Regions from separate parts of the Variovorax sp. GW458-11-26-14-LB1 genome, predicted to be linked through region 1. Evidence: predicted binding sites of a transcription regulator. Region 1 holds the regulator's gene; the other holds the start of a gene.

Region 1 (4,309 bases):
AGCGCGTGCCCGTCGATGCACCCGCCGGCAAGGTTGAGGTGGTCGAGTTCTTCTCGTACAACTGCCCGCATTGCAACGACTTCGAGCCCTCGCTCGAAGCCTGGGTCAAGGCAGCCCCGAAGGAAGTGGCCTTCCGCCGCATCCCGGTGCCCTTCGTGGGCAACGACGTCGAAGCCAAGCAGCGCCTGTACTTCACGCTCGAAGCCATGGGCAAGCTGGAGGAATACCACCCGAAGGTGTTCGCCGCCATCCACGCGCAGCGCCAGAACCTGAACGGCGACGCCAACATCCAGGCCTGGGCCGAGCGTGCCGGCCTCGACGGCGCCAAGTTCAAGGAAACCTTTGCGTCCTTCGGCGTGGCCAGCAAGGCCCGCCGTGCGGCGCAACAGACCGAGGCCTACAAGGTCGCCGGCGTGCCGGCCCTGGCCGTGGCGGGCCGCTGGTATGTCGATGGCGAAACCGCCGGCAGCATGTCCAAGGTGCTGCAGGTCGCGACCTTCCTCATCGGCGAAGCCAAGAAGGGCTGACCGACCCGACGACCTGGTTTCTTGGTCGAATGCAAGGCCCGCTTCGGCGGGCTTTTTCATTGGCGGCGGTGGGCAATTGCCATCCCACGCATACAATGTTTCAGAGCAAGTTTCGTGCCTTTATGACATTGCCCTCCATCCCCACATTCCCCACCCTTCGTCGCCTCGGCCGCCTGGCTTTCGGTGCGCTGTTGCTGGCCGGTGCCGCCTCGGGCGCCCTGGCCGAAACCGCCGACCGCACCAAGCCGATGAACATCGAGTCCGACTCGATGCGCTACGACGACCTGAAACAGACCAGCGTGTTCACCGGCAACGTGCTGGTCACGAAGGGCACGATCATCATCCGCGGCGCGCGGCTGGACGTGCGCCAGGACGCCGAGGGCTACCAGTACGGCGTGGTCACGGCGGCGCCCGGCAAGCTGGCTTACTACAAGCAGAAGCGCAACGCCGGCGACGAGTGGATCGAGGGCGAGTCGGAAGTCATCGAGTACGACAGCCGCGCCGACAACGTCAAGTTCATCCGCCGTGCCGTCATGCGCCGGCTGATCGGCGCCACGGCCAACGACGAGAGCAGCGGCGCGCTGATCGTCTACGACCAGAGCAACGACACCTACACCGTCAACGGTTCCCTCGTGCCGCCGAACGCCGGCGTCTCGGCGGGCGGCGGCGGCCGCGTGAAGGCCATCCTCACGCCGAAGGCCACGCCAGCCCCGGCGGCGCCCGGCTCCGCACCGGCAGCGGGCGGCAAGAAGCCCGCGGCCCCGGCACCCACCCCCGCGCCCGGCGCCGGGCTGCGCCCGAGCACCACGCTGGGCGGCACCGAAGGGGAAGGGCGCAAGTGATCGAAACCGCAGGAACCCAGACCGCCGACGGCATTCCGGGCAGCCGCCTCGTGGCGCGCGGCCTCAAGAAGAGCTACGGCAGCCGCACGGTCGTGAAAGACGTCTCGCTCGATGTGCAAAAGGGCGAGGTCGTCGGACTGCTCGGCCCCAACGGCGCGGGCAAGACCACCTCGTTCTACATGATCGTCGGGCTGGTGCGCGCCGACGCCGGCGAGATCACCATCGACGGCGAGCCCATCGCCCACATGCCCATTCACCGCCGCGCGCGCATGGGCCTGAGCTACCTGCCGCAGGAGGCCTCGATCTTCCGCAAGCTCACGGTCGAGGAAAACGTGCGTGCCGTGCTCGAGCTGCAGCGCGAGCCCGACGCCAACGGCCGCATGATGCCGCTGACCAAGCAGCACACCGAAGAGCGCCTGGCCGACCTGCTGGCCGACCTGCGCGTGGACCACCTGCGCGATTCGCCCGCGCTCGCGCTGTCGGGCGGCGAGCGCCGCCGCGTCGAGATCGCGCGCGCGCTGGCCACGCAGCCGCGCTTCATCCTGCTGGACGAGCCCTTCGCCGGCATCGACCCGATCGCGGTGATCGAGATCCAGCGGATCATCAGCTTCCTGAAAGAGCGCGGCATCGGCGTGCTCATCACCGACCACAACGTGCGTGAGACGCTGGGCATCTGCGATCACGCGTTCATCATCAGCGACGGGCACGTGCTGGCACAAGGCACACCCTCGGAGATCGTCGACAACGCCGAGGTACGCAGGGTGTACCTGGGCGAGCACTTCCGCATGTAAGGGAGGGTCGCGTCTCCATGAAGCAAGGGCTGTCCCTTCGCGTCTCGCAGCATCTGGCGCTGACGCCACAGCTGCAGCAGTCCATTCGCCTGCTCCAGCTCTCCACGCTCGAACTGAGCCAGGAAGTGGAGCAGATGCTGGACGAGAACCCGTTCCTCGAACGCACCGCGGAAGAAGCGGCGCGCGAGGAGTTCGGGCTGGACACGGCCGACGCGCCGGTGCCGCGCGACGACGCGGGCGAGGGCGAGGCCGAGGCCGAGTTCACGCCGTCCGCCGCCAGCACTTCCTCCACGTCCAGCGACACCACCACCTCGACCCCCGACACCGACGGCCCCGCCGCCGAGATCGCCGAGCGTGAGCCCGACTGGGAAGGCGACGGCACCGTCGACATGGCGCCCGACGACAGCGAGTGGGGCAGCGATGCGCCCGCGCGCCAGAACAACCTGGGCGACGACGAGCGGGCCGATGCCACCGAACTCGCGCGCAGCCAGGAATCGCTGCAGTCCTTCCTGCACCGCCAGGCGCTGAGCCTGCGGCTCAATGAAAACGACTGCGCCGCGCTGCGCTTCCTGATCGAGTCGCTCAACGACGACGGCTACCTCGAAGACTCGCTGCCCGCGCTGGCTTCGGGCCTGGCGGGCGACGACAACGACCAGTTCGACGACCTCGTGCACCACTTCCAGGTGGCGCTGGGCCTGCTGCAGAGCCTGGAGCCGGTGGGCGTCGGCGCGCGCGACCTCGGCGAATGCCTGAGCATCCAGCTGAAGGCGCTCGCCAGCGAAGACGAGACCGAGGCCGAAGCGCTCATCCGCAAGACCGCCATCGCGATCTGCAAGCAGCCCATGGAGCTGCTCGCGCGGCGCGACTTCAAGCGCCTGGCCACGCTCACGCGCACCAACGAAGAGCTGGTGCGCTCGGCGCTGCAGATCATTGCGCGCCTGGAGCCCAAGCCGGGCCGCCGCTTTGTCGACGTCGAACGCAACATCGTCATCCCCGACGTGATCGTCACCAAGACCGGGCGCGGCACCAACGTGAAGTTCCGCGTCATGCTCAACCCCGAGGTCATGCCGCGCCTGCGCGTGCACGACATCTACGCCGGCGCGCTCAAGTCGCACAAGGGCGAGGGCAGCCAGGCGCTGTCGCAGCGGCTGCAGGAGGCGCGCTGGTTCATCAAGAACATCCAGCAGCGCTTCGACACCATCCTGCGCGTGAGCAACGCCATCGTCGAGCGCCAGAAGAGCTACTTCGTGCACGGCGAGCTGGCGATGCGCCCGCTGGTGCTGCGCGAGATCGCCGACGAGCTGGGCCTGCACGAGTCGACCATCTCGCGCGTGACCACCGCCAAGTACATGGCCACGCCCTTCGGCACGGTCGAGCTGAAGTACTTCTTCGGCTCGGCGTTGGGCACCGAGACCGGTGGCAATGCGTCGAGCACCGCGGTGCGCGCGCTGATCAAGCAGTTCGTGAGTTCCGAGAGCATCAAGAAGCCGCTGTCCGACAGCCAGATTTCCGAGATGCTGAAAGAGCAGGGCATCGAGTGCGCGCGCCGCACCGTCGCCAAGTACCGCGAAGCCTTGCGCATCGCACCGGCCAACCTGCGCAAGGCTCTGTAGAAAGCCCACGATGACCCGTCGCCTGCTGTCGCGCTGGGGGCATTGGGTGGTCGCCCTCGTGGCTGCATCGCTGTTCGCCGGTTGTGCCACCTTGCCCGACGAGGCGCCGCGTCCGCCTACCAAAGCGATGGCCGTCTCGGCCGACACCGCGCTCGGCAAGATCGCGCTGGCCTCGCAGCCCGACCCCGACCTCAGCGGCTTTCGCCTGATGCCCGGCGGCGACTTCGCCTTCGACACGCGGCTGCAGCTGGCGCGCCGCGCGCAGCGCACGCTCGACGTGCAGTACTACCAGATCGAGAACGACGAGACCGGCCGCTACCTGTTGCGCACCCTGCGCGATGCGGCCCAGCGCGGCGTGCGCGTGCGCCTGTTGATGGACGACCTGTACACGTCCGGCGAAGACGAGCTGCTGCTCGGCCTGGCCGCCACGCCGAACGTGGAGCTGCGCCTGTTCAACCCGTTCCCGGCCGGGCGTGGCAGCCTGCTCAAGCGCTTCACCGCATCGCTGTTCGACTTCAGCCGCGTCAACCGCCGCA
Region 2 (4,309 bases), on a different contig from region 1:
CGAGGCACGGACCGCATCGGTCTCCAACAATGCGGTCAACTTCTCAACGAAGGCAGGATGGTGGATCGACTTGCCACACAGCAGAGAGCGCATCGCGACCAACCTGGGCCTGCAACTCAACACCCTCGCGATTGCGACCGCCATTCCCAATGGCGATGCTTGCGCCTCGGGAGGCTCATCGTGGCGCTATTACCTCAACGCGGCCAATGGCGGCGTGGTGACCACCAACCCGTCGGGGACCCTGTGGAGCGACAACTCGCTGATCGTAGGGATGAGTTGGGTGAAGGACAGCAACGGCAACATCCGAATCATCTATCAGCGGAGCAACGGAGATCTGGGCTCCGAAGTTCCTCCGGTCCCACCTTCGTCGGGAGGGGGAGTCGCGCATCGGACTTCGTGGCGAGAGTTGGTGAACTAGATGCCGTATCTGATCCGCCCTACCAAAGCGTAGATTGACCCCTGCGAAGGCCCGATAGCCGGGTGTTGAAGCCAGCCAAAGGCGCCCGCTGAACTTCATCGGGCGTTTTCAATTTCACGGTAGGTACGGTCTCTGCGCGACCCAGTGCGGCGAGAGCACCTCGCGAACGAGCTCGATCACGGTGTATTCGCGCGCATCACATTAGCGGCCACACAACCCCAGGGCGGCCCAGAACTCGATGGCGGCAAGCTCTTACCCCGGAAGAAGCTCTTGCGAGAGCACAAAGGCTTTTTGCGATACGTGCTCAGTCCTTCTTCAGTACATCCGATCACCACCTCGAACAGTCGGGCATTCGCGTTGACTTCGAGAGGCTGCACCTCGGGGAAGTCGACCTTCTGCTCGGTGAGTCGATGGCATGGAAGAGGAAGAGGAAGAGGATTGCTTGACCGATACGGGCATGGGCAGCCGAGAGGATGCCGAATACCAGTTCTGGTAGCCATGCCAATACGGTCGAGCGGCTCCGGATACCGTAGCGCTATTGGACCGGCCTTAGCTGCGTTCGCTTTCTTGATTGAAAAACCAAGAGTCTGCGCGTCTCGCACTTGACTGCATTGGCCGGCCTTCCTTCAGGGAAAAAGTGTCAGTCCACCAAGACTGGGACACGAGGATTAAAAAGCAAAAAGCCGCCTGAAGGCGGCTTGATGCAGGTGCCCAAAATTTTCATCGGGCGCACTTGGCCGCCTAAGCGGCTTCAGTTGCTTAGGATTCCGAGCAGGTCTTAGGACGAACGGAGGCGTTCAGGTTGGAGGTGCAGCGCCATTCGGCGTTCGCAGCGGTGTACGTGAAGGTAATGGTCTGGCCCTTCAGCTTGTCGTTAACGCCCGTGTTCTTGAACGTTGCCACAAGAGCGCAGGAGGTAGCTGCGGTCGGGGTAGCCACGATGGTGTCGACGTACTGACCGGACAGCGTGAAGTTGTTGGACGTGTGCAGAGCGCCGGCAGGGATAGCGGGCGTCCCAGCGGGAACGCCGCCAGGACCGGCGGGGACAGCAGGAGTTGCGTCGTTGGTGCCGCAGGCCTGCTGCAAACCATTGCTGCCAGCGAGTTCCATAAGCGGAGTCTTCAGGCCGGCAAGCAGGTTCATTGCTTCGGTGGTCTGAGCGCGAGCCGTGTAGTTTTGGTACTGCGGCAGAGCCACTGCAGCCAAGATGCCGATGATCGCCACAACGATCATCAATTCGATCAGGGTGAAACCCTTTTGCACATTGCGTGCGATAGAACGACGGTTCATTCGATTAACTCCAGGTTGGTTTGTAAAGCCCGGGAACCAGCCCGGAGCGAGGTAACTTTCGCAGCATCCGTGCCACCCGGGTTCCCCACCCTGCAGCCCTCGTTCGGGCCGTCTTTGGTCACAAGATGGTTACATGATGTGACACAACTCGCACTCAGATGCCAATTGTGTCGACAAATTTGTCATGCCCGACCGCTTCCGGTCAGAAGGTCAGCACCCCATCCGCCTTGAGCCAGCGGATGTCCCGCTGCGCCAAGCCCGCCACCTCGCGCCCCGCCAGCATCTCGATCTGGCTCATGATTTCTTCGGTCTCCGCCGGCTTGGTGTGGGTGATGTAGATCGGGTATTGCTTGCCCGGATCGATCTGCGCCAGCTCGTGCGCCAGGGCCACCGGCGACAGGTGAAGGCTGCGTTCGGCCAAGGCTTCTTCGCGGGAGCTGAAGGCGGTCTCGATGACGAGCATCGCCACGTCGATCGCGTTGACGCGCTCCCAGAACGGCGGGTTGCGCTCGGTATCGCCGCTGAAGACCCAGTGAGCGCCGCCTTCAGCCCGGCGGATGGCGAAACCGCAGGCCGGCACGGTGTGGACGGCCGGCAGCACCTCGATCAGCTTGGGGGCGTCGCTGCCCAGTTCGAGGCGTTGCCCGACCGTGATCTCGTGAAAGCTCACGAACGGCGATTCGGGGCTGGGAATGCGTTCGAAATTCGGCCAGATGACGTTGTTGAACACATGCGCGCGCAGCGCGTCGATGGTGGCTGCCAGGGCGTGCACGCGCAGCGGCCGGGTGCGGCGGCTGCCGACGGCGTCGAGCATCAGGGGCAGGGCGGCGATGTGATCGAGGTGCGAGTGGGTGAGCACCACGTCGTCGATGGCGGCCATCTCGTCGAGGGTGAGGTCGCCGACGCCCGTGCCGGCGTCCACGAGCAGGTCCGCATCGACCAGGAACGAGGTGGTACGGCAGTCCTTGGCGATGGCTCCCGAGCAACCCAGCACGCGAACCTGCATTGTGGAAGACCCCTTGTATGCGTCTGTCGTCATTTGGTGTCGAACCGGGTGGCGCCGTCCCAGTCCGGGTCCTGCGGGCGAAGCGCCATCGAGGCTAAACGCTGGGCGTAGAGCTGGTAAAGGACTTTTTTCGCATCCGCGGCGAGCAGGGGAGCCAGCAAGTTCCGGCCCAGCGCCCAATCCTGGCGGCGGTAGGCGGCGAGCACCTGGCTCCAGCGGTCGAGTTGCTGCCGTGTGTCCTGCGCCTCGGCTGTGGCTTCCGGCGCGAGCGGGGTGTAGATGGCGACGGCCTGGGCCTTGCCCTTGACGCGCACGCTGTCGAGTTCCTGCCAGACGAACCCGGGCGCCGCCTCGCGGGTGGCGCCGCTGGCCACGATCTCGACCCCGTAGTGTCCGCTCAGGCCCTCCAGCCGGGACGCGAGATTGACCGCGTCGCCGACCACGGTATAGCTGCGGCGCGCGGTCGAACCCATGTCGCCGACGCTCATGAGGCCGCTGTTCAAACCGATGCCCGCGCTGATCTCGGGGCGGCCGTTGGCGCGGTGCTGGCGGTTGATGTCGTGCACGGCAGCGGCCATGTCGATCGCCGCCTGCACGGCGAGCGCGGCATGGCCGGGCGTGTCGATGGGCGCGCCCCAGAAGGCCATGACGCAGTCGCCCATGTATTTGTCGACGGTGCCGCGGTGCGCGCTGATCACCTCGGTGAGCCGGCTGAAGACGGTGTTCAGGAAGGCCTGCAGCTCGGCCGGCGCCATCTGCTCGGACAGCCGGGTGAAGTCGCGCATGTCGCAGAACATCACGGTCATTTCCTTGCTCTCGGCGCGCATGCTGTAGCGGCCGGGGCGCACGAGCATTTCGTCGACCAGCTGCGGCGGCACGTAGGTGCCGAAGAGCCGCACCAGCCCGCGCCGCGCGCGCGATTCGACGAAGTAACCCCAGCTCATGTTGAGCGCGAAGGCCAGCGCCACCATGACGAGCGCCGACGCCAGCGGGAGCACGAGGCTGTGGCCGACGTAGAGCCAGGTGTTGAGGCCGACCAGCGCGGTGACCACGCCCGCGCCGAGCAGCACGGCGCGCGATGCGGACAGCAGCGACAGCCCGAACGCGAGCAGCAGCCCCGCCGCCAGCACGGTCAGCACTTCATAACCCGGTGCGTAGTCGGGCACGGCCAGCAGGCGCCGGTCGAGCAGGCCCGAGACGATGTTGGCGTGCACTTCGACGCCCGGGAACGCCGCGCCGACGGGGGTGGCGCGCAGGTCCTGCAGGCCGGGCGCGGTGGCGCCGAGCAGCACGATCTTGTCCTTCAACTCGCCCGGCGCCAGTCGGCCCTCGAGGACGTCGGCGGCGGCCACGTAGCGGAACGACCCTGCGCGCGGCCCACCGGGGCCGCGAAACGGCACCTGCAGGCTGGCACTCTGGTCGACCGGGATGCGCAGCGACCCCAGCACCAGCGCCTGCAGGCGCGGAAAGTTGCCGTCGCCGGCCACGAGCGCCGGCCGCACGGGCGGCGAACCGTTCGCCAGCCGGTACACCGCCAGCGCCAGCGACTCGTAGTGCCCGGGCGATGCATGCTCGCCCTCGTAGCGGGCGATGAG

Evidence for each region. The regulator sigma-54, encoded in region 1, starts transcription at its own class of promoters, with help from an activator protein. The targets are predictions, from matches to a motif close to TGGCANGNAANCTGCTTT.
Region 2: the regulator sigma-54 is predicted to act here: its motif matches at 1,766-1,783, upstream of AC07YS_RS23630 (pilin).

The regions. Positions count from the first base shown of each region.
Region 1 covers NZ_JBWKYW010000028.1:18,658-22,966, reverse strand. The annotation lists gene AC07YS_RS18750 (thiol:disulfide interchange protein DsbA/DsbL) at 1-527, shown strand, start outside; gene lptA (lipopolysaccharide transport periplasmic protein LptA) at 650-1,369, shown strand; gene lptB (LPS export ABC transporter ATP-binding protein) at 1,366-2,160, shown strand; gene rpoN (RNA polymerase factor sigma-54) at 2,178-3,773, shown strand; gene AC07YS_RS18730 (phospholipase D family protein) at 3,784-4,309, shown strand, end outside.
Region 2 covers NZ_JBWKYW010000042.1:39,143-43,451, forward strand. The annotation lists gene AC07YS_RS23625 (pilus assembly protein) at 1-418, shown strand, start outside; gene AC07YS_RS23630 (pilin) at 1,178-1,708, opposite strand; gene AC07YS_RS23635 (3',5'-cyclic-nucleotide phosphodiesterase) at 1,911-2,714, opposite strand; gene AC07YS_RS23640 (CHASE2 domain-containing protein) at 2,744-4,309, opposite strand, start outside.